Regions from separate parts of the Allobosea sp. P2_B12 genome, predicted to be linked through region 2. Evidence: riboswitches for the same ligand, from Rfam matches in the RefSeq annotation. Region 2 holds a riboswitch; each other region holds the start of a gene.
What was found. Region 2 has a riboswitch for thiamine pyrophosphate ahead of AC1DYU_RS25670 (LuxE/PaaK family acyltransferase). Riboswitches for the same ligand answer to the same signal wherever they lie in the genome.
Positions count from the first base shown of each region.

Region 1: another riboswitch for thiamine pyrophosphate. It lies ahead of thiO (glycine oxidase ThiO); the one in region 2 lies ahead of AC1DYU_RS25670 (LuxE/PaaK family acyltransferase).
Region 3: another riboswitch for thiamine pyrophosphate. It lies ahead of thiC (phosphomethylpyrimidine synthase ThiC); the one in region 2 lies ahead of AC1DYU_RS25670 (LuxE/PaaK family acyltransferase).

Region 1 covers NZ_JBFUDG010000006.1:117,135-127,532, forward strand. Annotated here, with positions in the region: gene AC1DYU_RS16015 (mandelate racemase/muconate lactonizing enzyme family protein) at 184-1,302, shown strand; gene AC1DYU_RS16020 (M15 family metallopeptidase) at 1,309-2,013, opposite strand; TPP riboswitch at 2,112-2,213, shown strand; gene thiO (glycine oxidase ThiO) at 2,327-3,322, shown strand; gene thiS (sulfur carrier protein ThiS) at 3,306-3,503, shown strand; gene AC1DYU_RS16035 (thiazole synthase) at 3,506-4,294, shown strand; gene AC1DYU_RS16040 (thiamine phosphate synthase) at 4,309-4,923, shown strand; gene AC1DYU_RS16045 (Rdx family protein) at 5,065-5,379, opposite strand; gene AC1DYU_RS16050 (IclR family transcriptional regulator) at 5,475-6,293, opposite strand; gene AC1DYU_RS16055 (ABC transporter ATP-binding protein) at 6,473-7,525, shown strand; gene AC1DYU_RS16060 (ABC transporter permease) at 7,522-8,406, shown strand; gene AC1DYU_RS16065 (ABC transporter permease) at 8,417-9,211, shown strand; gene AC1DYU_RS16070 ((2Fe-2S)-binding protein) at 9,223-9,513, shown strand; gene AC1DYU_RS16075 (FAD/NAD(P)-dependent oxidoreductase) at 9,510-10,398, shown strand, end outside.
Region 2 covers NZ_JBFUDG010000019.1:22,849-32,144, reverse strand. Annotated here, with positions in the region: partial or broken gene AC1DYU_RS25695 (transposase) at 1-150, opposite strand, end outside; gene AC1DYU_RS25690 (hypothetical protein) at 149-388, shown strand; gene AC1DYU_RS25685 (hypothetical protein) at 439-813, shown strand; gene AC1DYU_RS25680 (hypothetical protein) at 1,030-1,302, opposite strand; gene AC1DYU_RS25675 (hypothetical protein) at 1,336-1,545, opposite strand; TPP riboswitch at 1,676-1,803, shown strand; gene AC1DYU_RS25670 (LuxE/PaaK family acyltransferase) at 1,936-2,985, shown strand; gene AC1DYU_RS25665 (acyl-CoA reductase) at 2,988-4,439, shown strand; gene AC1DYU_RS25660 (ABC transporter ATP-binding protein) at 4,429-5,193, shown strand; gene AC1DYU_RS25655 (ABC transporter permease) at 5,190-5,939, shown strand; gene AC1DYU_RS25650 (ABC transporter substrate-binding protein) at 6,109-7,050, shown strand; gene AC1DYU_RS25645 (SDR family oxidoreductase) at 7,061-7,828, shown strand; gene AC1DYU_RS25640 (xanthine dehydrogenase family protein molybdopterin-binding subunit) at 7,782-9,296, opposite strand, start outside.
Region 3 covers NZ_JBFUDG010000005.1:235,642-246,039, reverse strand. Annotated here, with positions in the region: gene AC1DYU_RS14790 (transglycosylase domain-containing protein) at 1-927, shown strand, start outside; gene AC1DYU_RS14785 (multidrug effflux MFS transporter) at 932-2,128, opposite strand; gene AC1DYU_RS14780 (M48 family metallopeptidase) at 2,205-2,945, opposite strand; gene AC1DYU_RS14775 (hydroxyethylthiazole kinase) at 3,011-3,757, opposite strand; gene thiC (phosphomethylpyrimidine synthase ThiC) at 3,754-5,646, opposite strand; TPP riboswitch at 5,724-5,827, opposite strand; gene AC1DYU_RS14765 (hypothetical protein) at 5,865-6,062, opposite strand; gene AC1DYU_RS14760 (hypothetical protein) at 6,151-6,447, opposite strand; gene AC1DYU_RS14755 (OmpA family protein) at 6,595-7,680, opposite strand; gene AC1DYU_RS14750 (DUF1127 domain-containing protein) at 8,948-9,232, shown strand; gene AC1DYU_RS14745 (tetratricopeptide repeat protein) at 9,282-10,398, shown strand, end outside.

The DNA of each region.
Region 1 (10,398 bases), on a different contig from region 2:
TGGACCCGCAGTGATCCGTCGCCGTGATCGCCGCATGCCACGCGCCATCGTCCGGTCGGCCTTTTCGGCAGGTCGCCCCCTGCGGCGACGGCCGTTGAAGCGGCTGGCATCCTGTGGTCGAACTCGTCGCAACAAGCCGTCGCGGTCGATCCCTGGCCGCGAGCGGAGGCCGGGAGGACCACCATGCGCATCGCCAGTATCGAACCCTTCATCCTGCACATCCCGGTGACGGGCGGTTCGATCGCAGATTCGACGCACCGCATCAGCCATTGGGGCGTGGTCGGCACCAAGATCGTCACCGAGGATGGGCTGGAGGGCTACGGCTTCACCGGCACCCATGCCGATCTGCCCTCCGACAGGCTGATCACATCCTGTATCCGCGACTGCTACGCCCCGCTGCTGATCGGCGAGGATGCCTCCGAGATCAGCCGGCTCTGGCTGAAGCTTGCCCGTCAACCGGCCCTGCAATGGGTCGGCCGCGCCGGCATCACCCAGCTTGCGCTGGCGGCGGTGGATATCGCGCTGTGGGATCTCAAGGCGAAGAAGGCCGGCGTCCCGCTTTGGCACCTGCTCGGCGGCGCGACCAAGCCCAGGCTGGAGGCCTACAACACCGATATCGGCTGGCTCTCGATTCCCAAGGACCAGCTCGTCGATGGCTGCCGAATGGCGGTCGAGCGCGATGGCTTTCACCGCATCAAGGTCAAGGTCGGCCATGCCGATCCCGGCATCGATATCGGCCGTCTGGAAGCGGTGCGGCAGGCGGTCGGCTCCCATGTCAGCCTCGCCATCGACGGCAACGGCAAATGGGATCTGCCGACCTGCAAGCGCTTCTGCGCGCGGGCCGAGCCGCTCGACATCTTCTGGTTCGAGGAGCCGCTCTGGTATGACGATGTCGGCTCGCATGCGGCGCTCGCCCGCTCGACCTCGATCCCCGTCGCGCTCGGCGAGCAGTTGTACTCGCTCGACGCTTTCCGCAGCTTCATCACGGCCGACGCGATCCATTATGTCCAGCCCGACGTGACCCGGCTCGGCGGTATCACCGAATACATCCAGGTCGCCGATCTCGCGCTCGCCAGCCGCCTGCCGGTCGCGCCCCATGCCGGCGAGATGAGCCAGGTCCATGTCCATCTCGCCTACTGGCACCAGGCGACGCCGGTGCTCGAATACATCCCCTGGATCAAGGACGCCTTCGTCGAGCCGGCCAATGTCGTCGATGGCTGTTTCCTGAAACCCCAGCAACCGGGCGCCGGCACGACGCCGACAGCCGACGCCATCGCACGCTTCGCCAAATCGCTGAGCTGACGCCGGCTATTTCGCCTCGGCCGCGATCGGAACATCGTAACTGGGCGCGCGCGCCGCGCCCTTGAAGCCGAAATGCCACCATTCGCGTGAATAGGCGGCGAAACCCTGCGCCTTGAAGGCGGCGGCCAACCTGCGCCGGTTGGCGGCTGCCATCTCGCCGACTTCGCGGCTGGCACCGGCCGAGCTCGGGTCGAAGCGGTCGAAGGGCGTGCCGAAATCCAGGGCCGAAGCATTGCCGGCACCGTCGACCGCCTCGGCGCCGGCATCCACCGCCGTGCCCTTCGAATGCGAGGACGTCGCGGCGATATAGCCGAGCGCGAAAAGCTCCCGCTTGTCGATGCGCGGATAGTAGTCGCTCTTGCGGGCCTGGTCGGTCTCGTCAGCCGCCCAGGCGGCGAAAGCCGAGACGGCGCGTTGCGGTCGGTAGCAGTCATAGACGATAAGCCGCCAGCCCGAGCGCGCCAGCACGCCTGCGACCCGCGCCAGCGCCTCGGCGGTCTCCTGCTTCAGCCAGCATTCGGGCGCGCCATAGCCCGCCACCGGCCGCCCGGTGAAATTCTCGGCGCCGGCATAGCGGATCTCCTGCCGGATCGCCTTGCTCACCTCAGCAAGACGCACGAAGCCCGGCGGCAGCGTCGTCGCGAGGCAAGACCCGCCCAGGACGAGCGCCAGTCCGGGTACGGCAAGGCGGGGCAGGAGATGTCGGCTCATCGTGCCTGCAGATATCGCGGGAAAAGCCCCGACCGGCAATCGTGGGCGCGTGGCCGCAGTGACTGGCTTGCCCCTGCGAGCCGGCAGTTCTACAACTCACCCGTCCGTTGGGGTGCCCACAAGGCTGAGAGGCGTTCGATCGCCAACCCATCGAACCTGATCCGGGTAATGCCGGCGAAGGGAACGGTTCAGGCTCGTCGCTGTCTTCGGCACGCCATCGCCGTTGTCTTCCCGGTCAAGTGGGAATGGCATGTCCGATTCGTCCGCACAGCCGAGGCCGCCCCAGCGCCTGAAGACCGGCGCAGGCAAACCCGTGCATGTCGGCATCATCGGTGCCGGCGTCGTCGGTCTCGCCTGCGCGGCCGAGTTGCTGGCTCGCGGCGCGACGGTCACGCTGCATGAGCGCGGCGCCTTCGCGGGCGAGCGGGCCTGTTCCTGGTTCGCCGGCGGCATGCTCGCGCCCTGGTGCGAGGGCGAGAGCGCCGAGGAGCCCGTGATCCGCCTCGGGCAGGAGGCTGCTGGCTGGTGGGAACGCCATGTCGAGGGCGTCGTCCGCAAGGGCACGCTCGTCCTGGCACCGAGCCGCGACCGCAGCGAACTCCGACGCTTCGGCCAGCGCACCTCGCATTTCGTCGAGCTCGATGGCGAGGGGATCGCGGCGCTCGAACCCGATCTCGCCGGCCGCTTCGGCAAGGGGCTGTTCTTCGAAGGCGAGGGGCATCTCGATCCGCGCCAGGCGCTCGCCGGGTTGTCGCAGCATGTGCTGGCGGCCGGCGCGCAGATCCATTTCGGCAGCGAGGCGAGGGCGGCCGACATTGCCGCCGATATCGTGCTCGACTGTCGCGGTCTCTCGGCCCGCGATGCACTGCCCGATCTGCGCGGCGTCAAGGGCGAGATGCTGCTGTTGCGCAGTTGCGATATCACGCTCGCTCGCCCCATCCGCTTGCTGCATCCGCGCATTCCGCTCTATGTCGTGCCGCGCGCGGACGGGCTCTTCATGGTTGGCGCGACCATGATCGAGAGCGCCGACCGCAGTCGCATCTCGGCCCGCTCGATGCTGGAACTGCTCGGCGCGGCTTACGCGCTGCATCCGTCCTTCGGTGAGGCGGAGGTCGTCGAGATCGGCGTCGATGCCCGCCCGGCCTTTCCCGACAACCTGCCCAGGCTGACGCGTCGGGGCCGGGTGATCCATGTCAACGGGCTCTATCGCCACGGCTTCCTGCTCAGCCCCGCCATGGCGCGGCTGGCGGCGGATGCGGTGCTCGATCCAGCCAGTATTCCGGAGATGCTTCATGACGTTGCTGCTTAACGGCGAGCCGCGCGAGGTCGTGGCCGATACGTTGGCACAGGCGCTGGCCGAGCTCGGCTATGCCGGCAAGGTCGTCGCCACCGCCGTCAACGGCGATTTCGTCGCCTCGCGTTTGCGCGAGAGCGTCAGGCTTGCGGATGGCGACCGCATCGAGGTCGTCGCCCCGATGCAGGGCGGCTGATGATGGCCTCATTCTACGGTTTCGAGCCTAAGAGCCGGCTTTTCCTCGGCACGGCGCAATATCCCTCTCCGGCGATCCTGGCCGAGGCCGTCAGGGCCTCGGGCGTCGAGGTCGTCACGGTCTCCCTGCGGCGGGAGGCCGGAGAGGGCGGGACCGGGGAGAGTGCCTGCGGCCAGGCCTTCTGGTCCCTGGTCAAGGAGCTCGGCGTGCGCGTCCTGCCCAACACGGCGGGCTGTCACGGCGTCAAGGAGGCCGTCACCACCGCGCAGATGGCGCGCGAGGTCTTCGGCACCAACTGGATCAAGCTCGAGGTGATCGGCGAGGACGACACGCTCCAGCCGGATGTCGTCGGGCTGATCGAGGCGGCGCGCATCCTCAGCGCCGACGGTTTCGAGGTCTTTCCCTACACCACCGAGGACATCGTCGTCGGCGGCCGCCTGCTCGACGCCGGCTGCGAGGTGCTGATGCCCTGGGGCGCGCCGATCGGCTCGGGCCGGGGCCTCAACAACCCCTATGGCCTGCGCACCATGCGCCAGCATTTCCCGGGCATCCCGCTCGTGGTCGATGCCGGCATCGGCCTGCCCTCCCATGCCGCCCATGCCATGGAACTGGGCTATGACGGCATCCTGCTCAACACGGCCGTCGCCAGGGCAGGCGATCCCGCCTTGATGGCCAAGGCTTTCGCCAGCGCGATCGAGGCCGGTCGTCAGGCCTTTGAAGCGCAGCCGATCGAGGCGCGCGACATGGCCGCTCCCTCCACCCCCGTCATGGGCAAGGCGTTTCTATCATGAGCAAGGCTGCCGTCATGAAGCTCGACCCGTTCTACCCGATCTTCGACAGCGCCGACTGGCTCGCGCGCATGCTGCCGCTTGGCATCAAGCTCGTGCAGTTGCGCATCAAGGACAAAACCGAGACCGAGACCGCGCGCGAGATCGCCCGGGCCAGGACGCTTTGCGCGGAGGCCGATTGCGTCCTCGTCGTCAACGACTACTGGCATCTGGCGATCGAGGAGGGCTGCGACTTCGTCCATCTCGGCCAGGAGGATCTCGACGACGCCGATCTCGATGCGATCCGCAAGGCCGGCATGAGGCTCGGCATCAGCAGCCATGACGAGGACGAGTTGGAGCGGGCGCTGGCGACCGAGCCGGACTACGTCGCGCTCGGCCCGGTCTATCCGACGATCCTCAAGGCGATGAAATGGGATCCGCAGGGGCTCGACCGCGTCACGGAGTGGAAGCGCCGCATCGGGAGCATCCCGCTGGTCGGCATCGGCGGCATCTCGCTCGACCGCGCGCCGGGCGTTTTTGCCGCCGGTGCCGACATCGTCGCGGCGGTGACGGACATCACGCTCAACGCCGATCTGGAGGCGCGGGCAAAGGCCTGGATCGCGGCGACGCGGGGTAGAGCGCGTAGCGCCTGAAGGTTCTCTTCCGAACCACCGCTGTCATCCTGGGCTTGACCCGGGATCCATCGTAGAGCGCAGTTCCCTACGATGGATCCCGGAGCTCCGCTTCGCTGCGTCCGGGATGACGGCCGCGCTTTATCTTGATGCGATGGCGGCTCAGACGCTCTCCACCGCCACATGCCCGTCGACATGGCCGAGGCTGCGCTCGGGGTCGAGCCGGTCGCGCACGCGCTGCTTCAGGATCTTCGAATCCGGGAAGCCGCCTTCGGTCTTGCGGTCCCAGATCAGCTCGCCGTCATAGCTGATCTGGAAGACGCCGCCGGTGCGCGGGATCAGCGCGACCTCGCCGAGATCCTGGCCGAAGGTCGAGAGCAGTTCCTGGCCGAGCCACGCGGCGCGCAGCATCCACTGGCACATCGAGCAATAGGTGATGGCGATGCGCGGGGCGGGCTTTGCTGGGGTTTCGGTCATGACGATCTGCCTTCAGGAATGATGCTGCGCCTTCGAAACCATGGTTCTCCGCGTCAGGCAAGCATTCTGCGGCATGACGGATCGGCGCGGGCTGTTCAGCTCGCGATCGCGCTCAGGCTGCGCGAGGGATAGCGCAGCGCCATGTCGAAGGGGTTGAGCCTCGCGCCCAGCGCCTCGGCTTCCGTCTTGAGGATGCTGACGACATTGGCGAGCCGGTCCTCGCGCAGCCGCTCCAGCAGCGTGCCGACGCTGAGCGCTGCGACCGCACGCCCATCCGCGTCGCAGACCGGCACCGCGACGCCGGCCATGCCGGGGATCAGCCCGGTGTTCAGGTTGACCCAGCCCTGGGCGCGGGCCCGGTCGAGCGCATTGCGCAGCGCGGCCTCGTCGAGGAAGCCGCGATCGAGCAGGCGCGGCATGTTGAAGCGGATCACCGCCTCGCGCTCGGCCTCGGGCAGATGTGCCAGCATGGCAAGGCTGCCCTGGCCAAGCCCGAGCGGCACCTTGCCGCCGATGTCGCCGGTGAAGGAGCGGATCGGAAAGGGGCCCTCGATCCGGTCGAGGCAGACCGCGTCATAGCCGTTGCGCACCAGCAGGAAGACGGTGTCGCTCAGCGTCGCCGAGAGCCGCAGCAGCGCCGGCCGCGCCAGGTCGCGCAGGCCACCGGCTTGGCCGGCGCGGGCGGCGAGCACGAAGAACTCCAGGGCCGGCCGATAGCGCTTGCCGCCGGCGACCTGCTCGACGAAGCCCTCCGCCATCAGGTCCCGCAGGGCACGGTGCGCGCTGGGCTGGCCGCAACCGGCGGCGCTGGCGATGTCCTTCAGCCGCATCCCGGCGGCATCGCCCGCCGCGACGATGCGCAGCAGCCGCAAGGCGCGCTGCAGGCTTGATGGGGCATCCGCGGAATCCGGCATGTGTCCTGAAATCAAATGAGTTCGACGCAGAATAAAATTCCATATGAAGAAATTATGTCAATATAAATTCTCCAATGTGAAATCCTTGATTGACGGATTTGTGTCGCCTGCGTCTGCTTGGGTTATCGCAGTTCGGCCTCCGGTTCGATCAGAGCCGGGCGCCCGCATCCGAGGTGCCGATGGGCTTCCTGACGCTGCAATCGCTGAGCAAGGTCTATGGCGAACTCGCCGCCGTGCGCGATGTCGACCTCAGCGTCGCCAAGGGCGAATTCGTCTCGCTGCTCGGACCCTCCGGCTGCGGTAAGACCACGACGCTGCAGATGATCGCCGGCCTCGTCGAACCGACCGGCGGGCGCATCACGCTGGACGGCCGCGACATCACCCACGAAAAACCCAACAGGCGCGGGCTCGGCATCGTCTTCCAGAGCTATGCCCTGTTCCCGCATATGACGGTGGCTGAGAACGTCGCTTTCGGCCTGGAGATGCGCAAAATCGCCCGGCCTGAGCGCGACCGCCGCGTCGCCGAGATGCTCGGCCTGGTCCATCTCGCCGCCTTCGCCGAGCGCTATCCGCGCCAGTTGTCGGGCGGCCAGCGCCAGCGCGTCGCGATCGCGCGTGCGCTGGTGATCGAGCCGCCGGTGCTGCTGCTCGACGAACCCTTGTCGAACCTCGACGCCAAGCTGCGCGAGGAGATGCAATTCGAACTGCGCCGCATCCAGCGCAGCGTCGGCACCACGACGATCATGGTCACGCATGATCAGGCCGAGGCGCTCTCGATCAGCGACCGCGTCGTGGTGATGGAGCAGGGCCGCATGACGCAGGTCGATGCGCCCTACAAGCTCTATGAGCGGCCGGCGACGGCCTTCATTTCGTCCTTCGTCGGCAAGATGAACCGGATCGAGGGCGTCTGGCAGGGCGGCCGCGCCGAGGTCGCCGGCATCGCCTTGCCGAGCGAGCAGGCTGCATTCCCTGACGGGCAGGCGGTCGCGCTGTCGCTGCGGCCCGAAAAAATCGTGCTGGCCGAAGCCGGGCAGGGTATCGTCGACGGACGCATCCTCGCCCGCTTCTTCCTCGGCAGCTACTGGCTCTTCAGCGTCGAGACGCCGGTCGGCGTCATCTCAGTCTCGGTGCCCAATCAGGGCGAGGAACCGCCCGGCGAGGGCGCGCTGGTCTCGCTCGGCTGGGCGCCCGCCAGCCTCAAGGTCGATGCGCCGGCAGGGGCTGCCGCATGAGCGCCACCAGCGAGAGCCTTGGCCCGCCGGCCGGACGCGTCAATCCCACGCCCTGGCTGCTGGTCGGTCCCGGCGCGCTGATCTTTCTCGGGCTGGTGGTGCTGCCGCTGGTCCTGACCGTGATCCTGTCCTTCCACGTCTATGACCACACCACCGGCATCAAGAACGAGTTCACGCTGGCCCACTACATCGCGGTGTTCTCGGACGACTACTATCTCGGCACCTTCTGGCGCACGCTGCGGCTCGCCTTCCTCACCACGCTGATCTGCGCGGTCATCGGCGCTCCGGAGGCCTATATCCTGTCGCGGATGCGCGATCCCTGGCGCTCGGTCTTCCTGCTGGTGATCATCGGCCCGCTACTGGTCTCGGTGGTGGTGCGCGCTTTCGGCTGGAGCATGCTGCTTGGCTCCACCGGGCTGGTGAACCAGACGCTGCAGGCGCTGGGCTTCGGCACGGCGCGGCTGCTCTATACCGAGACTGCGATCGTGATCGCTCTCGTCCACGTCATGCTGCCCTTCATGGTCATTCCGGTCTGGACCGCGCTGCAGAAGCTCGATCCGATGGTCGAGGCGGCAGCCCTGACGCTGGGCGCCTCGCATTTCACGGCGCTGCGCCGCGTGGTGATGCCGCAGGTTTCGCTGGGGATGCTCTCGGGCAGCCTGATCGTCTTCGGCCTCTCGGCCAGCGCCTTCGCCATTCCCGGCCTGCTCGGCGGCCGCCGGCTCAAGATGGCCGCGACGCTGGTCTATGACGAATACATGCATGAGCTGAACTGGCCGCTCGGCGCCGCCATCGCCATCATCGTGCTCGCCGCCAACCTCGCCATCATGCTGGGCTATAACCGCATGGTCGAGGCGCGCGCCCGCCGGACTCTGGGTTGAGGACGGCGCTATGCAAAAGAACGGCCCCATCGCGCTCGTCTTTCACAGCCTCGTCGTCGCCTTCGTACTGGCGCCGCTGGTGGTGATCTGCCTCGTCGCCTTCACGCCCGAGAACACGCTGTCGATCCCGACGACCTCGTTCTCCCTGCGCTGGTTTCGCGAGATCTTCATCCATCCCGATTTCGTCGCGTCCTTCGTCAACAGCCTCTGGTTGGCGACGCTGTCGGCGACGATCTCGGTCGCGCTCGCGGTGCCCGCCGCGCTCGCCATCAACCGCTACGAGTTTCCCGGCAGGGGCACGCTCAACGCGCTGTTCCTGTCGCCGCTGATCATTCCCCATCTCGTGCTTGGCGTCGCCTTCCTGCGCCTGTTCGCGCTGGTCGGCGCGGCCGGCTCCTTCGCTTGGCTGGTCGCGACCCATGTCATCGTCATCACGCCTTATGTGCTGCGGCTGGTGATGGCGGCCTTCACCGGCCTCGATCGCAGCGCCGAGCAGGCGGCGATGACGCTGGGCGCCTCGCACTGGACGGTGTTTCGCCGCGTCACGGCGCCGATGATCCTGCCCGGTATCACCGGCGGCTGGCTGCTCGCCTTCATCAATTCCTTCGACGAGCTGACGATGTCGATCTTCGTGACCTCGCCGCAGACCGTGACGCTGCCGGTGCGGATGTACATGTACGCCACGGAATCGATCGATCCGATGATGGCGGCGGTCTCCGCCCTGATGATCGCGCTGACCGCCGGCGCAATGCTGATCCTCGACCGCGCCTTCGGCCTCGACAAGATCCTCGTCGGGCAGAAGTGAGGGCGAACGCCATGCCACTGCTTCATCGCATCGCCCGTAAACGCCACGCGACGATCGCCTTCACGCTCGACGGCGAGCCGCGCCAGGGCAGGGCGGGCGACACGCTGCTGACCGCGATCCTGAGCAACGCCAACGCCGTCCGGACCAGCGAGTTCTCCGGCCAGCCGCGCGCCGGCTTCTGTCAGATGGGCGCCTGCCAGGATTGCTGGGTGACGCTTTCGCATGGCGAGCGCCTGCGCGCTTGCTCCACGCCACTGGTGGCGGGCATGAACATCGTCACGCGACCGGGGCGGACGCCATGAGCGGGCGTGCACAGCCCCTGGTCGTCGGTGCCGGGCCGGCCGGCATCCGTGCCGCGCAGGCGCTCGTCGCTGCCGGCTTGCGGCCCCTCATCGTCGACGAGGCTCCTTCCTGCGGCGGCCAGATCTATCGCCAGCGTCTCGTCCCGGATGAGCGCAGCGAGACGGCGCTCTATGGTTCGGAAGCCGGCAAGGCGCAGGCGCTGCATCGCGACTTTTCAGGCTTGGCCGGCCATCTCGACTACTGGCCCCAAGCGCTGCTCTGGAACCTGCGCGAAGGTGTGGCCGACATCGCGGTCGCCGGCGAAAGCCGCCGCGTCGCTTATGATGGCTTGATCCTGGCGACAGGCGCGACCGACCGCATTCTGCCGCTTCCCGGCTGGACGCTGCCCGGCGTTTTCACGCTCGGCGGCGCGCAGGTCGCGCTGAAAGCGCAGGGCTGCGCCATCGGCAGCCGCGTCGTCTTCGTCGGTACGGGGCCGCTGCTTTATCTCGTCGCCTGGCAATACATGAAGGCCGGCGTCGAGGTCGCGGCCGTGCTCGATGCGGCGCCCTTCTCGGCCAAATTCGCCATGCTGCGCGGCCTGTCGCTGTTTCCGGCCGTCGTTCTCCGGGGCATGCGCTTCGTCGCCGAACTGCGCCTGCGCGGCGTCGCCATCCATTCCGGCGTCGAGGACGTCCGGTTCGAGGGCGAGGATGCGGTCTCTGGCGTCGCCTGGACGCAAGCTGGCCGCGCGCACCGCATTGCCTGCGATGGCGTCGGCTACGGGCTGGCTTTGCGCTCGGAGACGCAAGCGGCCGACCTTGCCGGCTGCGCCTTCCGCTTCGACCAGCGCGACCGCACCTGGCTGCCGCAGCGCGACGCCACCGGGCGCAGCAGCGTTCCGC
Region 2 (9,296 bases):
CGGCATCAGGCCCGCATACTTCTTACGCCAGTTATAGAACGTCGCGTCCGAAATCCCGGCTTTCCGACAGACCTCTGCGATCGGCACGCCACTCTCAGCCTGCTTCAAAACGAACGCGATCTGCGCCTCGGTGAACTTCGATGCCTTCATGGAACTCTCCTCGTCCCGATCCCGGGATCATAAGTGGAAAATTCCAGTTCGGACTGGCCGAGTTTTCGGGGAGCACGTCACAGCCTGGGCGGAGGACGCCTATTGGTCGGTCGGCGAGCCTGTCTCAATCCAATGGACCGTCAACCCGGATGGACGCAGCTTCAGCCTGGCCAGTATGAACAGCAACGCGTGGAAGGGGAAGCCTTTCAGCGATCTGTTCGCGGTCATCTACGACTGAACGACCATCACGCTCCAAGCCCAACTCAACTGGATCACAAGAGGCCCAGCATGCGCATGCCCTTCATCCTCGCGGCCTGCCTGGCGGCGTCCACCGCCACGGCGCAAACACCGCGCATCAAATGGCGCCAGATGGACTTTCCTGTAGCAACCCAAGTCAAGGTTCATCTGGACGGCACGGAACATCGGCTGGGCAATCTCAAGCCGTTTTACGACTACGTGAAGGCGTCCGGTTGGTCCTGCACGTTCGACAATGCCGGCGGTCCTCGATCAGGCCCTTCGACGCTGCGCTGCCACGGCAAAATGCTGCCCCAGCCGAATGAGTTCCTTGTTGAGTACCTTCCGGAAATCAACGAGCTCAATTTCGTAGAAGAGACCGGGGGGCTGCTTATCGAGATTTACGGTGAGTATAATTATTCTCGATAGCCATTAGAGGCTCTCCACGAAACCCCTTCGCTGGCTCGACGGCGGGTCACAGGAGTGGTACACACGATCGAAATTCGCGGCTCTCAAGCCATTGATTTTGCTGAATTCTCTGGAAAATTTGGACAATCCCTCCCTGTCCGCCACTTCCCCTATCTTAATCTTACGCCGATTTGCTTCGCTCAGGCTCCGATGGAGCGGCCTGAGCGGCCGGTGACGTCAGACCTTTGGCGGCAGCGATCCGCGATCGAAGACGGGGACTGTGTCGGCCTGGCCTTCGGGGCGTTGACCCGTCGGAATATCCTCGGCCGCGTGACGTACCGCCTCTTCGGATTCCGTCAGGCCGTCGGCCGTATCGTTGGCATCGCTGCCTTCGTCGTGAACATTGGTCTGCGGGCTGGTCTGATGGCTCGCCGCGGCGCCCTCTGCTTCGGCGATGCGACGCCCGTCGTCCTCGACGAGCAGCGTGGGGTTTTCGCGGGTCCTATCCATGTGAGATCTCCCTGGATGGGTGACTGCCCCGGCTCAGTGCGCGGGTACGTTGCTGGCCGGCGTGCCGGATTCGGCGCCGTGCTCGTGCTCCCATGCACGAACCGCGGCGACGAGACCCGCGGCCTCGATCGTTTCTGGCGTGCCGGCCGGCAGGACGCTGGCGGCGCGGATTTTTGCCAGCGCTTCCTGATATTCGTCCTCGCTGGCGATCACGACGAGAGGCACGTCCTGCGGAAGTTCCATGTTTCGTTTCCTTGGCGGGTTTGCTTCGACAACGCGCGTCGCACCCGCAATGTTTCATCGGCGAGCTTTGGCCATGCCCGCGGCGCGGGCGGCCATTCTTGACATCGCCGCATGCGCGCCGTCATGCTGATGGCGTTCCCAGGGGGGCCTCGCTAGGAGGCTGAGATTCCGCCGGTTCGGGCCAAATCCGGACGACGCGGTGACCCTCCGAACCTGATCCGGTTCATACCGGCGTAGGGATGCGGGACATCGGGCGGGCAGCTGCCCCTTTTCCAAACTCGCGCCGAAGGCCGGATTCTCAGGCCCCGTGCAAGGCATGTCGCCGGACCATGGGTGCCTTTCGGGAAGGCGTGGCTGGACGTGACGGAAGCTGAGATCATAGAGGCCTTGTTGGCCTTCATCGACCGCGACGCGGCGAGCGAGGCGGATTTCGAGCGCGTGGCGCTCGACGTCTTCGCCTACCAGTTCGCCCACAACCAGCCCTATCGGCGCTTCGCCATCCAGCGTGGGCGCACCACGCTGACCGTCCGCGACTGGCGCGACATTCCCGCCGTGCCGATCACCGCCTTCAAGGATCTGACGCTGAGCTGCAGCCAGACCGAGAGGGCAGAGCGCGTCTTCATGACGAGCGGCACGACGCAAGGGGGCGTCCGGGGCTGCAGCTATCACCCGACGCTTTCCGTCTACGACCGCTCGATGCTGGTGAATTTCCGCGCGCGCTTGATGAAAGGGCTGGAGCGGATCGAGATGGGCATCCTCTTCCCCGACGAGGAGGCGATGCCGAACTCGTCTCTGGCGCATTATCTGGCGCTGGCGAAGCGGGAGTGCGGAACAGCGGCCAGCGAAGGCTTCATCGGGGCGGATGGTCTCGACCTGGCCCGGCTGATCGCGGCGCTGGAGCGGGCGCAGGCCTCGGGGCAGCCCTATGCGCTGCTCGGCGCGAGCTACAGCTTCGTGCATCTGCTCGATGCGCTGGCGGCGGAAGGGCGGCGCTTTGCCCTGCCCGAGGGAAGCCGCATCCTCGATACCGGCGGATTCAAGGGGCAGTCGCGCGAGATGGGCGCCGATGCGTTCTATGATGCGCTCTCGGACGCGCTCGGCGTGCCGCGCAGCGCCTGCATCAACATGTACGGCATGACCGAGCTCAGCACGCAGTTCTACGATGACGGCAATGCGACCTGCCCGCCGGTGAAGTCCGGGCCGCACTGGATCCGCAGCCGGGTCGTCGATCCCGTGAGCGGGCGGGACCTGCCCGAGGGTTCGACGGGTGTGCTGGTGCATCACGACCTCGCTCATTTCAACTGCGTCTCGGCGATCCTGACCGAGGATGCCGGCATCATGGTCGAAGGCGGCTTCAGGCTGCTCGGCCGCGTTGACGGGGCGGATTCCAGGGGCTGTTCGCTCGCCGTCGCCGAGTTCCTGAAGGCGGCGCGGGGTTAGCCGTGACCGAGTTCGCCGGGCATCTGCCGGGATTGTCGACCGAGGAGGTCGAATGGCGCGTGCTCGACTTTGCCGCCTGGGGCGAGAGCGCGCAGGTCTCCGTGCCGGTGCTCAGCGAGGCGCAGAGCCTCGCGCTGGCCGTCCGTGTTCGGGAGAATGCGCGGGCGTATCTGAAGACGCTCTCCGTCGCGCAGATCGTCGCCACAATCGACAAGGCCGTGGCGCGGCTGCTCGACCGCGACGACCCCTGGCGGCGCAAGGCGGAAGCTGTGCTGCCAATCGTGACCGGATATGATGCCGAGACGGTGCGGCTCGGACTTTCCGGCTATCTCAGGACCTTTCGCGCACCGCAATTGCAGCGCTTCCTCGCCGAGGATTTCGCCAATCCGGGCCTGCTCGACGCTTTCCAGCCGGCGATGAAGGGCGGCTTCACGCGGGCCTATGGGCCGGAGCTGCTGCTGCATATATGGGCCGGCAATGTGCCCGGCCTGCCGCTGTGGAGCCTGATCTCGGGGCTGCTGGTCAAGGCGGGCACGATCGGCAAGGTCGCGAGCGCCGAGCCGCTGCTGGCGGGCTGGTTCGCGAAAGTCCTGGCCGAGATCGACCCGAAGCTTGGCGAGTGCATGGCCATCGTCTGGTGGAAGGGCGGCGATGCGCAGAGCGAGCAGGTCTGGCTGAACGAGGCGGACACGGTCGTTGCGTTCGGCGGAAATGCAGCGCTGGCGGCGATCCGGGATCGCGCGCCGGTGACCGCGCGCTTCTTAGCCCATGGTTACAAGATCGGCTTCGGGCTGGTCTCAGGCGACGCGCTCGACACACGCCGGGCCGGGCCGCTCGCGCGGCTCGTCGCCCATGATGTGATCCGTTACGAGCAGCAGGGTTGCTACGCGCCGCAGATGCTGTTCGTCGAACGCGGCGGCAAGGTTTCACCGCGCGATTTCGCCGAGCAGGTCTCGCGCGAGCTGGCGGGCTTCGCGCGCCGGCATCCGCGCCGGGCGCTGTCGGTGGCGGAGGCCGCCGGCGTCGCCTCCTGGCGGAATGCCGAGGAGATGCGCGCCTTCGACGGGGAGGGCCGGGTCGTGCTCGGCGATGCCGCCGATCCCTGGAGCGTCGTTCTGGTCGAAGAGGCCGAGCCGCTGGCGCCGAGCGGGCTGAACCGCACACTCAAGATCGTTGCCGTCGACAGGCTGGACGATGTCATTCCGTTGATCGTGCCGTTCCGGGCCTTCCTGCAGAGCGCGGCGGTTGCGGCTGCACCCGAGGAATTGTTCCGGATCGCGGCCTTGCTGGGCGAGGCCGGCGTGACGCGGATCTCGGCCTTCGGGCGGATGACCGCGCCCGAAGCCGGCTGGCACAATGACGGGCGCTTCAACCTGCTCGACCTCGTGACGATCACCGAGATCGAGCAATCGGCCGAACTCGCCGCCGAAGGTTTCGCTGATTATGTCGATTGAGCCGGCAAAGGATAGCTTTGTCGCAATCGAGCGGGCGAGTTTCCGCTATGGCGCGGAGCCGGTCATCGTCGACCGCGTCGTCTGGGCGATCCCGCGCGGCGCCTTTCATTGCCTGGTCGGCCGCAGCGGCAGCGGCAAGACCACACTGCTGAAGCTGGCGGCCGGGCTGATTGCGCCGGACCAGGGCAGCGTCCGGATCGATGGCGCGGCACTGACGGGGCCGGGTGCGCGCATCGGATTCGTCTTCCAGCAGCCGACGCTGCTCGATTGGCTCAGCGTCATCGACAATGTGCTCCTGCCGGTGTCGCTGAAGCGCCGGCCGACTGCGCAGGATCGCGACAAGGCCCGGGCCCTGCTCGAACGGGTCGGGCTCGGCGTCTATGGAGAGCGCCATCCGGGACAGCTTTCGGGCGGGCAGCAGAGCCGGGTCGCGGTGGCCCGCGCGCTGATTACGGAACCGGATCTGCTGCTGCTCGACGAGCCCTTCGCGGCGCTCGATGCGCTGACGCGGGAGGAGCTTCAGGATGATCTGCTGGCGCTCTGTGCGCTGCATGCGACGACCGTGCTCTTCGTCACTCATGACATCACCGAGGCCGTCTATCTCGCCGACCGGGTCGCGATCATGGCGGTGGGCCGGCTGCATCACGATCTTTCCATCGACTTGCCGCGCCCGCGCCGGCGCGAGATGCGCTACGCCCAGCCGTTCAACGCGCTTTGCCGGGAGTTACGGCAGGCGATGGACGCAGCGCCATGATGGCCCGCCTCGCCTCGGCCCTCTTGCTGCTTGCCCTGCTCGCCGCATGGGAAGCCTGGTGCCGGCTCGGCGGCGTGCCGGCGCTGATCGTACCGGCGCCGTCCGCTGTCTTCGCGACTTTGTGGAGCGAGATCGTGACCGGGCGTCTTTGGCCGCATCTGCGGATCACCGCCACCGAGATGGCGCTGGGTCTGGCGCTCGGCTGCGCCGTGGGGCTCGGAACCGGCTTCCTGCTGGCTGAGGCCAGCTTCCTGCGCCGGCTGCTGCACCCCTATATCGTCGCCAGCCAGGTCGTGCCCAAGCTCGCGCTCGGGCCGCTCTTCATCGTCTGGTTCGGCTTCGGCATGACGCCGACGGTGGTGATCACCGCGCTGATCTGCTTCTTCCCGCTGATGGAGAACACGCTGACGGGGCTCGCCCAGGTCGATCCGTCCAGGCGCGAACTCTTCCGCATGCTCGGCGCCAGCCGGCTCCAGACGCTGCTGCGGCTGAAGCTGCCGAGCGCCCTGCCGGTCATCCTCGCCGGGCTTCGCGTCGCGGTCGTATTGGCGCTGGTCGGGGCCGTCGTCGGTGAGTTCATTGGCGGCCGGGCCGGGCTCGGCGCCTCGATCATCGCCGCCCAGAGCGTGATGGATTCGAGCCTGATGTTTGCGCTCTTCATCGTGATCACGCTGCTCGGCATGGTCTTCTACCAGGCCGCGCTCCTGGCCGAGCGGCTGCTGCTGCGCCACCATCTGAAAGGATAGGCCGATGTCTTCGATTTGCCGGTTCAGCCCCATGAGCCCTCATCCTGAGGAGGCCCGCAGGGCCGTCTCGAAGGATGCTTTAGGAGGCTCCCGCACCATCTGGAGCATCCTTCGAGACGCCGCTTCGCGGCTCCTCAGGATGAGGGCTTGGGGGATAGCGACCGCTTTCATGGCGATGTTCATCGGCGCGTCTGCCCAAGCCCAGACCCTCGACAAGGTCACCGTCGCGGGCTGGAGCCAGCCGATCAGCGAGATCACCAATCTGCTGGCCGAGCCCGACAAGGGCTTCTTCAAGGCCAAGGGCATCGATCTCGGCTATGTGCCGGGCACCGGCGGGGGCTCGGCGATCCAGACCATGCTGACCGGCCAGGCCGACATCGCCTTCACCGATCCGGCCGCGCTCTATCTCGCGCTCGACAAGGGCGAGAAGCTCGTCGCGATCTACAATATCTATCCGCAGAATGTCTTCAACGTCGTCGCGCCCAAGGCCAACGGCATCAGGGGCCCGGCCGATCTCAAGGGCAAGCGCATCGGCGTCTACAGCCTGTCGAGCGGTACGCGGCAAAACCTGCAGGTGCTGCTGCATCAGGTCGGCCTCACCGAGAAGGATGCGACCATCGAGGTCACCGGGCTGCTCAACTTCGCTCCGCTGATCCAGGGCCAGGTCGATGCCACAGCCGCAACCGATACCGGGCTGCTGGTGGCGAAGTCGAAGGGGCTGGCCGATTTCGACGTCATCGAGGTGAAGGACCATCTCAACCTGCCGAGCGACATCTTCGTCGTGACGCAGGCGACCTATGAGGCGAAGAAGCCGCTGCTAAAGCGCTTCCTCGAAGCCTATCGCGACAGCGCCGCCTGGATGATCGCCAAGCCCGAGGAAGCCGCCAAGGTCGCGGTAACACGGGCGATCAACGGCCGCGACGAGACGCTCAATCTCGAGATCATCAAATTGCGCAACATCTCGACGGTGTCGCCGACGACGGCCGCTAAGGGTCTCGGCCATTTCGATCCGGAGCTGATGCAGAAGGGCGCCGATACCTTCCACACGCTGGGGCTGATCGTGAAGCCGATCGATATCGCGCAGGTCGTGAAGTCGGATTTGATCCCTTGAGGCAATGCCGATGAAATTCCGCGACAAAACCATCCTCGTCACGGGGGCGAGCCGGGGCATCGGCGCCGCGCTCGCAAAAGCATTCGCCGCCGAGGGTGGGCTGGTGATCGTGAATTACCGGCGCAGTGAGGCGGCGGCGCAGGCGGTCGTCGAGGCTTGCCGGGCGGCGGGTGGCAATGCGCTGGCGATCGCGGCCGACGTTACCGTGCCCGACGAGGTCGAGGCGATGGTGGCGCGCATCGGCGAGGAGGCTGGGCGGATCGACGCCGTCGTCAACAACGCCTTTGCGCCTTATGTCTTCGACCCCGACGACCGGGCGCGGTTCTGGGAGACGCCGTGGTCGGCCTATCAGGCGCAAATCGATGGCGCGTTGAAAGCAACCTATCATGTCTGCCAGGCCGTGCTGCCCTTGATGCGGCAGCGGGGCAGGGGGGCGATCGTCAACATGGCGAGCGACCTCGTGGCGCGCCCGAGCATCGCCTATCACGACTACACCACCGCCAAGGCCGCGCTGATCGGCTTCAGCCGCAATCTGGCGACGGAACTCGGACCGCTCGGTATCCGGGTCAATTGCGTCGCGCCCGGCCTGGTTTATCCGACCGACGCCAGCAGAGGGACGCGCGAGGCGGTGAAGGACATGCTGATCGCGCAGACGCCGCTCGGCCGGATCGCGACGCCGGAGGATGTGGCCGGCCCGGTGCTGTTCCTGGCCTCCGACTGGAGCGGCTTCGTCACCGGCCAGACGCTGCATGTCGATGGCGGGCTGGTGATGGCTTAAGGCTTTGAGCTTGCGCATCGCGGATCGCGCGCCAGATCCGGGCGGGGGTGGCCGGCATGTCGAGATGGGTGACGCCGAGCGGGCGCAGCGCGTCGAGCACGGCGTTCATCACCGTCTGCGGCGCGCCGATGCAGCCGGCCTGGCCGGAGCCCTTGACGCCGAGCGGGTTGGCCTTGGTCGGCACCTCGACCATGGCGAGGTCGAAGAATGGCAGGTCGTCGGCGCGAGGCATGGCGTAGTCCATGAAGGTCGCGCTGAGCAACTGCCCGGAATCGGGATCGTAGACCGCCTCCTCCAGCAGCGCCTGGCCGATGCCCTGCGCCAGCCCGCCATGAACCTGGCTTTCGGTCAGCAATGGATTGACCAGCGTGCCGTAATCGTCGACCGCGACATAGCGCTCCAGTGAGATGGCGCCCGTCTCCGGGTCGATCTCGACCTCGGCGACCTGCGCTCCGTTTGGAAAGGTGATGATGTCGCAGACATTGTCGCCATGGCTTTCCAGCCCTGTGCCGGTGCTGTCGAGCACATGCCTTGCCACGGCGAACAGGTCGATCTCGCGCTGCAGTCCGTCCGGCCCAGCCGCGGCATGGAAGCCGCCGTTCTCGAAGGTGAGTTCGTCTGCGCCCACCTGCAGCAACTGCGCCGCGATCGGCTTTGCCTTGGCGATCAGGTCGTCGGCCGCCATCACCAGCGCTGTGCCGCCGAGGTGGAGCGAGCGGGCGCCGCCATGGCCGCCGCCGCGCGGGACGCGGGTCGTGTCGGCCTGGACGAGATTGAACGTCTCGACCGGCAGACCGAGCTTGGCCGACGCGACCTGGGCGAAGGAGGTCTCGTGGCCCTGGCCGTTGGACTGCGTGCCGACCGCCATGTCGATGGTGCCGTCATCGCGCATGCGCAGCCAGGCTTCCTCATTGGGCTGGCCGCGCGAGGTTTCCAGGAAGCAGCCGATGCCGAAGCCGCGCAGCTTGCCGCGCTTCTTCGCCGCGCGCTTACGGGCGGGAAAGCCCGCCCGGTCTGCGGCCAGCAGCACTTGGTCGAGATTTTCGCCAAAGGTGCCGCAGTCGATCGTGGTGCCGAAGGCGGAGCGGTGAGGGAATCTGCGGATGAAGTTGCGCTGGCGCAACTCGGCCGGGTCGATGCGGAGCTTATGGGCCGCCTTTTCGATCAGGCGTTCGATCAGGTAGTTCGCCTCGGGCTTGCCGGCGCCGCGATAGGCATCGATCGGGGCGGTGTTGGTGACGACGCCGCGCACATCCATCGTCATCGCCGGAATGTCGTAGAGCCCGCCCATGGCGGCAGCGGGCGCATTGGTCGAGCTTCCCGGCCCCAGCGAGGAGACATAGGCACCGAGATTGCCGATCGTCTCGACTGCGAGCGCGAGAAAGCGCCCCTTCCGGTCGAGCGCGAGTTTCGCCGTGCTGACATTGTCGCGACTGTGAATACCGCCGGTGAAATCCTCGATGCGCTC
Region 3 (10,398 bases), on a different contig from region 2:
AGCCAGTTCAACCGCGCCACGGCGGCCAAGCGCCAGCCGGGCTCGTCCTTCAAGCCCTTCGTCTACCTGACCGCGCTGGAACAGGGCCTGACGCCGGACACGATCCGCGACGATTCGCCGGTGACGATCAAAGGCTGGACGCCGGAGAACAACAGCCGGACCTATCGCGGCCCGGTGACGCTGCAGACGGCGTTCGCGCATTCGCTCAACACGATCGCGGTCAAGCTGAACCAGGAAGTGACGCCCCGCGAGGCGGTGCGTACGGCGCAGCGGCTCGGCATCTCCTCGGCGCTGCAGGCCAACCCCTCGCTGGCGCTGGGCACCTCCGAAGTGACGCCGGTCGAGCTCACCACCGCCTATGCCACCTTCGCCAATGGCGGGCAGGCGGTGCTGCCCTATGTCATCCGCGAGGTGAAGTCGCTCTCGGGCAAGGTGATCTATGCGCGCAAGGGCACGGGCTTCGGCGCCGTGGTGCAGCCGCAGACACTGGCGATGATGAATTCCATGTTCCATGAGGTCATGGTCAGCGGCACCGGCAGCAAGGCCAACATCGCGGGCTGGGAGGTCGGCGGCAAATCCGGCACGACGCAGGATTTCCGCGACGCCTGGTTCGTCGGCTTCACGGCACGGCTGGTGACCTCGGTGTGGCTCGGTAATGACGACAACAGCACGATGAAGCGCGTCTTCGGCAGCGGCCTGCCCGCCGATATCTGGGCCAGATACATGCGCGCCGCCCATGCCGGAATGCAGCCGGCGCCGCTGCCGGGCGGGCTCTGGCATGGCGCGCCGAAGTCGATCTTCGACAACGGCGCACCCGTCGCCGGCGGAAGGCCGCCCGCCAACACCCAGACGGCCGACAGCGACCGCGCCTGGATCCCGCCGGCGCCGCAGGAGAAGAACTTCCTGGAACGGCTGTTCGGCGGCTGATCCGTCAGCCCTTCGCCGCCCGCACGGTAGCGCTCGCCCTAAACAGCACGAGCGCGGCGACCCCGATCGCCGACATCACCAGCGGCAGGGGCAGCGCGCCGCTTTTCAGCGCGTGACCGACAAGAAGACCGATACAGGCCGAGAACAGCATCTGGCAGAGGCCGGTGAAGGACGAGGCTGCGCCGGCGCGATCCGGGAACGGCATCATCGCCGAGGCCTGGGCTTGGGGCATGGTGAGTCCAACGCCGCAGGCATAAAGCGCCATCGGAACCACGACTCCCAGTGGCCCGCCAAAGCCGCTGGCGACGCAGATCAGCATGGTCAGCCCGCCCCCGGCGAGGCAACGCACGCCGAGCGCGATGACGCCGTCCATGCCGCGCCTGCCGACCAGACGCTGGGCGATGATCGTGCCGAGAATAAAGCCGAGCACGGCGAAGCCGAAGGACAGCCCGTACTGCACCGGCGTCAGGCCATGGATGTCGATCAGCACGAAGGACGAGCCGGAGATGAAGGCGAACAGCCCGCCATAGGCCAGCGCGGTCAGCCCGACATAGACGCGGAAGGCGCGGTTTTCCAGCAATGTGCCGAAGCCGCGGAAGATCGCCATGAGGGAGAGCGGCTCGCGCGAGCGGCTCCGGACGGTCTCGGGCAGGAAGACGCCTACCACCGCAGCGAGCAGCGCGGCAAAGCCAAGCGAGGCGACGAAGGTCGAGCGCCAGCCGAAGGCCTGCTGCAGCACCCCGCCGAGCACCGGCGCAATCGCCGGCACCAGCCCCATGATCATGCCCATGCGCGCCAGTTCGCGGCCAGCACGCGCCCCCTCATAGAGATCGCGCACCATGGCGCGGCCAAGCACGATCGGGCCCGACGCGCCAAGGGCCTGAACCGCGCGGGCGATGGTCAGGGCCTCGATCGAGGGCGCAAAGGCGCAGGCTAGCGTCGCCGCCATGAAGATGCCGAGCCCCGTCAGCAGCACCGGTTTGCGGCCGAGTCGGTCGGAGAGCGGTCCCCAGAGAATCTGGCCGCCGGCGAAGCCGAACAGGAAGGCGGAGAGCGTCGCCTGCGCGCCGGCAACATCGGTTGCCATCACCCTGACGATGTCTGGCAGGGAGGGCAGGTAGAAATCGGTCGAGAGCGGGCCGAGCGCCGTCAGCATGGCGAGGACGGCGGTCATCGCCAGCGTGTCGGGGCGGAGTTTCATGGGATGGGCGGCCTTGCGTGAACGGCAGGCAGCTGTCTAGGCCCAGCCCGTCAGACTGTCGAGGTTTGGCCGCCGCCTACCCGAAGGCGTGCAGCCCGGCGCCGTGGCGCTTGAGCCAGGCCTCGGCTTCTTCCGTGCGCGGGCAGAGCTTGTGCGTCAGGGCCCAGAACCGGTGCGAATGGTTCATTTCCTTGAGATGGGCGACCTCATGGGCGGCGAGATAGTCCAGCACCAGCGGCGGGGCCAGGATCAGCCGCCAGGAGAAGTTCAGATGCCCTTGCGAGGAGCATGAGCCCCAGCGGCTGGTGGTGTCGCGGATCGTGATCTTGCGGGCGGGGATGCCGAGCGCCGCGGTATGCCGGCGCACCGCCTCCTCCAGATCCTCCAGCGCGGCGCGGCGCAGGAAATCCTTGATCCGGCGCGGGACATGGGCGCTCTCGCCGGCAACGGCGAGGATCGGCTGATCGTCCTGGTCGACCGTCGCATGGGTGACGCCGCGCGCCTTCGACCAATGCACGATGCGGTGCGGCTTGCCGCGGAACGGCACGATCTGGCCGGGCTCGAAGGGTACGCCGAGCGGGCGCTTGGCCACCCGCGCCGCGATCCAGCCGCCATGATTCTCGGCGAAAAGCCGCCCCGTGGCGAAATCGGCGCGTTCGGGCAGCGTCAGGGTGATCTCGCCGGTGGCCTGCGAGACGCGCAGCGTCATCCGGCGCGCGCTTGCCCGGCGCTTGACCGCCACGGGATAGAGCATGCCGCCATGGGGCACCTCGATCCGCTCCGGATCGGGCTTGCGCTTGAACAAAGAGAGCCGCATCGGCCGCGATTGTGCGGGATTCGTCGCCAATGCGGAAGAGGCTTGTCGAGATCGCAGCGTCGCGCTCAGCCCATGCGGGCGGCAAGCGTCGCTTCGTCGAGGGTTGCCAGCGCATCGACGAGATGCATCGCGAAGCTGCCGGGCCCGGCGCTGCGCTGCGCTGCGATCTCGCCGGCAATGCCGAAGGCCGTCAGCGCCGCGCCGGCCGCCAGTCCTAGATCAGGCTCCACGGCGCAGCAGGCCGCGACCAGCGCACTCGATGCACAGCCGAGCCCGGTGACCTTCGTCATCCAGGGATGGCCGTGAGCGATCTCGAACCGGCCGGACGGCGCCTCGATCCGGTCGATCGCGCCCGTGGTGATGCGGGTCGTGCCTGGCGTCGTGGCGAGCAGCGGCGCGAGCGCCGCCATCTCGGCCGCGTTGCCGCGTACGACGGCGCCGGGCAGGCGCAGTATGTCCGCGGCCAGCCGCATCCGCAGCGGCGACAGTTCGACGAAGACCGGGTCGAGGACCAGCGGCTTGCCGTATTCCTGCGCCACCTCCAGCAGCTTCGGGATGGCGCGTTCGCCCTCAGAGCTGATCGTGCCGAGATTGATCAGGATCGCGCCGGCGCCCGCCGCCACCGCCGCGACCTCGTCGGGATGAACAGCCATCGAGGGGATGGCCCCGAAGGCGAGCAGCATGTTGGCGGTGACGTTTTGCGCCACCGTGTTGGTCAGGCAATGCACGCGCGGCCGCTGCTCCGTCACGCGCGACAGCACGCGCGCGACGGTTTTCGTATCGAGGCCGAGGCTGCCGGCGGTCAGGCTCATTCGGCAGCGGGCAGATACAACTTGCCGGCCTTGTCGAGGAATTCCTGAGACTTCACCGCCATACCCTCGCTCGCCATAGCTTCGAGATTGGCGCGCTCATTGTCGCTCATCGCCAGCACCTCGGCGCGCAGATCCTGGGTGATCTTCATCGAGCAGAATTTCGGCCCGCACATCGAGCAGAAATGCGCGACCTTGTGAGCGTCCTTCGGCAAGGTCTCGTCGTGGTAGCTGCGCGCCGTATCGGGGTCGAGCGCCAGATTGAACTGGTCCTCCCAGCGGAAATCGAAGCGGGCGCGGCTGACCGCGTCGTCCCTGATCTTGGCCGCCGGATGCCCCTTGGCGAGATCGGCGGCGTGGGCTGCGATCCGGTAGGTGATGACGCCGGTCTTGACGTCGTCGCGGTTGGGCAAGCCGAGATGCTCCTTGGGCGTGACGTAGCAGAGCATGGCGCAGCCATACCAGCCGATCATCGCCGCGCCGATGCCCGAGGTGATGTGGTCATAGCCCGGCGCGATGTCGGTGGTCAGCGGTCCCAGCGTGTAGAAGGGCGCCTCGCCGCATTCGCGGAGCTGCTTGTCCATGTTTTCCTTGATCTTGTGCATCGGCACATGGCCGGGGCCCTCGATCATGACCTGGCAGCCCTTCTTCCAGGCGACCTGCGTGAGTTCGCCCAGCGTCTCCAGCTCGGCGAACTGGGCGCGGTCATTGGCGTCGGCGATCGAGCCCGGCCGCAGGCCGTCGCCGAGCGAGAACGAGACATCGTATTTGCGCATGATGTCGCAGATCTCGTCGAAGCGCTCGTAGAGGAAGCTCTCCTTGTGATGCGCCAGGCACCAGCGCGCCATGATGGAGCCGCCGCGCGAGACGATGCCGGTGACGCGGCTGGCCGTCAGCGGGACATAAGGCAGCCGCACGCCAGCGTGGATGGTGAAGTAGTCGACGCCCTGCTCGGCCTGCTCGATCAGCGTGTCCTTGAAGACCTCCCAGTCGAGCTTGATCGGATCGCCGCCGACCTTCTCCAGCGCCTGGTAGATCGGCACCGTTCCGATCGGGACCGGCGAGTTGCGCATGATCCAGGAGCGGATGTTGTGGATGTTGCGGCCGGTGGACAAATCCATGACCGTATCGGCGCCCCAGCGGATCGCCCAGACCAGCTTCTCGACCTCCTCGGCCGCGCCTGAGGTCACCGCCGAATTGCCGATATTGGCGTTGATCTTGACCAGGAAGTTGCGGCCGATCGCCATCGGCTCGAGTTCGGGATGGTTGATGTTGGCCGGGATGATGGCGCGTCCGCGCGCGATCTCGCTGCGGACGAATTCGGGCGTGACGAACTCCGGCACCGAGGCGCCGAAGCTCTCGCCATCGGCATGGCGCTCGCGCGCGCCCTCCAGCATCGCGGCGCGGCCGAGATTTTCGCGATGCGCGACATAGATCATCTCGGGCGTGATGATGCCGGCGCGGGCGAATTCGTATTGCGTCGCCATCTGGCCGGCACGCGCCGTCAGCACCGGGCGCTCCGCCGGACAGGCCGGGACCGTCTGCTCGGGCGAGATGTTGCCGTTGTCGGCGGCCGTCACCGCCCGCCCCGGCACCGTGTCGAAGCCACGCGCCGCCAACCAGCCGCGCCTGACCTGCGGCAGACCGGCATTCAGGTCGATCGTCACGTCGATCTCGGTGAAGGGACCCGAGGGATCATAGATTCGGACCGCCGGCTCGGAATCGGTCGTCAGCACGACCTCGCGGAACGGCACCCGGATCGAGGCGTCTTCCGGCGTCGGCACGTAGATCTTGCGCGAGCCGATGATCGGCCCGGTGGTGACGCCGGTCGGCGCGCCGAAAGTGCGGGCGGCGCGGGCATTGTCTTTTGGAGGTTTGGTGTGGGTGTTCATGGGATCTCCGCCTTGGTTCAAGGGTCAGGAGATCCGGCGTCGAAGCGGTTCAAGCGCTGTGATGCGGACGCAGATATGACGGCGCCGCGTTCCAGTCCCTCCGCCGGTATGACCCGGATCAGGTTCGATGGGTTCGGCCTGACGGCCATCTCAGCTCTTGCGAGCACCCCTCGGAACGATCCGAAGATTAGGCGGGTCAATGACGATACGCAACCGCCTCAGGCGGTGATGTCGACGGCCTGTCCCTGGCCAGCCGGCAAGCTCGCCTGGGCCTGTTCGACACTTTCCTGCAGCAAAGCGACGACTGCCTGGTCGGACGCCGCCTGCTGACGCAGCATTTCGGTCTGCAGAGCCTGCTGCGTCGAAGTGGCTTGCGCCACGGCGAAGCTCTGCGCGATGGCTAGGGAATCACTCATGAACACGCCTCCTGCCGCTGGCATAGGCTGAGGACATTGAGCGATCGTAAATCAGGACCGACGAAGGCGTTCTTTCTGCCCAATGCCCTCAGGGCGCGATGATCGACTGGACAGGACGGGGCATTGGCACCTCGCGCTCCGGCCGGGGCTGCGCGATGTGCGCCTGCTGGCGACGCTCGATCCGGCCACGGGCCATGGCGCTTTCGACAAGGACTGCATCGGGATCGATCCTTACAGGCGCGGGGGCGACCGTCGCTGCGGGGATGTGCGGGCGAGACATCGGTGGCAACGGAGCCACCACCATGGTTTGCGCCGTGGCGATGGCCGGGATGGCGACCATGCCGGTCAACAGGGCACCGGCCAACAGGTTGCTGTGAACATGCATCGGCTTACTCCTTTGTCATCCTCACCCCATGGCCCGAAATGGCCTTGTTTTGGATGAAACGACGCGAGCGCCTTGGTGGTTCCACAGGTGCGGCATCAAAAAGGCCGCCTCGCGGCGGCCTTTTCCTTGTCGTCTGGATTTGCCCGATCAGCCGCCCTGGCCGGCCAGCAGCGGCGTGATGCGCCGGAGCGTGACGCGACGGTTCTGGCGTTCGGCCTCCTGCGTCGGGACCTTGAGATATTGCTCGCCATAGCCCTGCGTCGTCAGGTTCTCAGGTGGCACGCCGAAATCCTTCGTCAGGATTTCGGCGACGGACTGGGCCCGACTATCCGAGAGCGACAGGTTGTCGACGTCGGGGCCGACGGCGTCGGTATGGCCCTCGACCAGGAAGACCTCGTTCGGAGAGCGCTGCAGCGCCCGGCGGATCGATTCCGCGATGACCGACAGGCGCTGCGCCTGACCGGCCGGGACAGCCCAGGAGCCCGACTCGAAGGTCACGGTGTCGATGTCGACGCTACGCATCCGGGCGCGCAAATCCGGCGAATAGCGGACTTCGTCGAGCGTGTAGCGTCGCGGGATCGGCGCGACCGGCGGCGAGACCATGGTCTCGTAGATCAGCTCCTGGTCGGCCTGTTCGGCATCGACGATGTAGCGCTCGCGCGGGATGCGCAGCGCGGGCCGTTCGAGCACGACGATCTCGTCCGAGAAACGATCGCTTGGCCGGTCGCGCCGGGTGTTGTCGATGATGATGACCTCGCGCCCTTCGCGGTCGAGCCGGGTGCGCCGGATCAGGCGTCCGTCGGCGTCGGTCACGGTGACGATGCGGCTGCCGTCGGCGCGCTCGAAGACGGTGCGGTTCTCGTCGCCGCGCCGCTCGGTGCGGCCTTCCAGGCCGAGATCGCGGAAGCGCTGCGACTCGTCGCGGCGGATGATCGTCCGGTCGTCGTCGCGGATGATGGTGCGGCCGGGCTCGCGGATGATGGTGACGTCGCCTTCGCGCCGCTCCTCGCGGCGGCCGCGCACATCCTCGAGCCGATTGGCGCCTTGCGTCGCCATGATGCCGCCGATCACGCCGGCACCGATCCCGATGGCAGCGGCGCCACCGAGCCCGATACCGCCGCGGCGGCCCTGACGCGGGTCCGCGGCCGGCGGCTGGCCGGGGGCGGAAGGCTGGCCGGGGGCCAGCGCGGGAGCGGGAGCAGAAGGCTGGCCGGGAGCCGTGCCAGGAGCCACCGGAGGGGCGGCCTGCGTCTGGCCAGGGCGAGGCTGGCCGTCACGCGGCGGGGGCGGAGCACCGGGTACCCTGCCCGCTGGCGGGACGGCTGGTGCGGTCTGCGGCGCTGGAGCAGGAGCGGCCGAGGGCTGTGTCGGCGCTGCTGGCGGAGGAGCGGCCTGCGCCGGGGCCGGCGGCACGGGTGCTGACTGGGTCTGGGGCGCCGGGGCCGGCGCCGTGCGCGGCGCGGCCGGGGCGCCGGGCCGAGCCGGCGCGGGTTGCGGGGCTGTGCTCCGCGGCGCCGCCGGCACAGAAGGAGCGGGGGCGGGCTGCGGTGCGCGCTGGGCGGGAGCCGCGGCCGGGGGAACCGGGCGTGCGGGATCGGCACCCGGCGGACGCGGCGGCGTCGGACGGACAGTAGGTTCGCCAGTCGCGGGCGGCACGGGTATCGGCCGGGCGGCGGGCTGGCCCGGAGCGGGAGCAACTGGCGCGGTGATCGGCGGCGCGGCGCGCGGCATCGGCGGGTCGCGCCGGGGCTCTGGCGCGGCGCTGGGTGGCGCGGATGGCGGTGGCGCAGCCTGTGCCGGCACCGGAGGACGCGGGGCCGCGGGCGGAGCCGCAGACGGGGCTGGAGGCGCAGCCGGGCGCTGCACCGCGGGAGGCGGACCGGCCGGAGACGGCGCGCGCGGAGCCGGCGCACCGGGCGCCGCGGGAGCGCCGGGAGCACGCGGACCGCCAGGCGCACGCTCACGGCGCGGTTGGCCAGGCTGATCATCGGCCGGCGGAGGCGCCTGGGCGAGCTCGAAGGATGGGGGGAGTATTGTCGCGGGAGCCGCAAAGCCGCCTTGCGACAGGACGACCGCGGGGAGGATGGTCCCGACCAGAAGCCAGTTCTTGCTGCGCGTCATGATGTCCATTTCCTGTTCAACTGCGAGCAAGAACGCACCGGATGCGCTGAACCCGTCCTGAACCAAAAACGGCGGAAATCGGGCTTGGTTCCCCCCTGCTGCTGATTTGCCAGCGTCACGCCAGACCTGGGGGGATCGCGCCCGGGCGGGGGCGGACGCCTTTCCGGCTGTACCGCGCGGAACAGGCAAGCGCCGCCTCGCCCCGTAAATCCTCCTCCGACAGCAACGCTCCATTCCGGGGCGTGCGACGTTCGAAGGACCCACCATCATGTATGCTTCCAGACACGACGACGATTGCATGGGCTGCGCCGGGCCGGCGCGGCAGGCGTGCAAAGTCCGGCCCAGCATCCGGCCTCTTGCTCCCGCCCTCTCAACCGGCTTGGCCCGCACCTCGGCCCTGACCTCGGCCCTGCTCGGCGACCAGCTCCGCTTCGAGGTCAACGGACCTTTCGACGGCGACAACGCCGAACCGAGGCGTTCCAACTGGGTCTCGCGCCTCCGCGCCGGCCTCGCCGCTTTCCGCCACAAAGCTGCGGAGCGGCGGCGCAATCGCCAGATCGCCCGCGAATTGTCTGTGCTCGACGACCGCACGCTCCGGGATATCGGCCTCAGCCGGTTCGATATCGACGCGGCGATCGCCCGCACGCGGCGGGGCGGGCGCTGACGCGGCCCGCACACCCGCATATCCCCAACCCATCCAAGGTATCAGACCGATGTTTTCCCAAGACCATCACGGCAACGCGCTTTCGGGCGCGAGCCACGCCGCAGCCGACGCCTTTTCACAGGCGGTCTCCCAGTTCGCGATCTTCTCTGGCGACCCCGTCGGCGCTGGCGAAGCGATCATCCAGGACGAGCCCGACTGCGTCATGGCGCATGCGCTCCATGCCTGGCTCTATCTGCTCGGCACTGAGCCGGCCGCCATTCCGGTCGCGCAACTGACGATCGAGCGGGCGCTGAAGCTGCCGGCGACGACACGCGAGCGCGGCCATCTCGCAGCGCTCGCCCATCTCAGCGAGGGGCGCTGGCACGAGGCCTCGCGCGTCATCGAGGATGTCGCGATCGAGAACCCGCGCGACCTGCTTGCCTTGATCGCAGGCCACCAGCTCGACTTCTTCACCGGCAATGCCCGGCTGTTGAAGAACCGCATCGCGCGGGCCCTGCCGGCCTGGTCGCCGGACATGGCCTCGCATCACGCCATGCTCGGCATGCACGCCTTCGGACTCGAGGAGAACGGCGAATACGCTCTCGCCGAGAAGCAGGGCCGCGCTGCGCTCGCCGCCGCGCCGGCCGATGGCTGGGCCCGTCATGCGGTGGCGCATGTGCTGGAGATGCAGGGGCGTCACGACGAGGGCATCGCCTTCATGCGCGACGACATCGCGACCTGGACGCAAGGAAGCTTCCTCGCGGTCCACAACTGGTGGCATCTGGCGCTGTATCACCTCGAACTCGGCCAGATCGACGAGGTCCTGGCTCTGGTCGATGGGCCGATCTTCGGCGGCATGCCGGTGCAGATGCTGGAGCTGATCGACGCCTCTGCGATGCTGTGGCGGCTGCATCTGCGCGGGATCGATGTCGGCGAGCGCTGGACCCGGCTCGCGGAGCAGTATCAGGCGCGCTGGTCGGCGGGGCTCTACGCCTTCAACGATCTGCATGCGCTGATGGCCTTCATCGGCGCCGGTCGGCGCGACCTCGTCGAGGCGGTGCTGGCGCAGCAGCCTGTCGCGGCGCTCTCGGCTAGCGACAATGCCGGCTTCAGCGGCGATGTCGGCTATCCGCTGATGCGGGCCTTCACGGCCTTCGGCGAGAGGCGCTATGCCGAGGCGGTTCGGC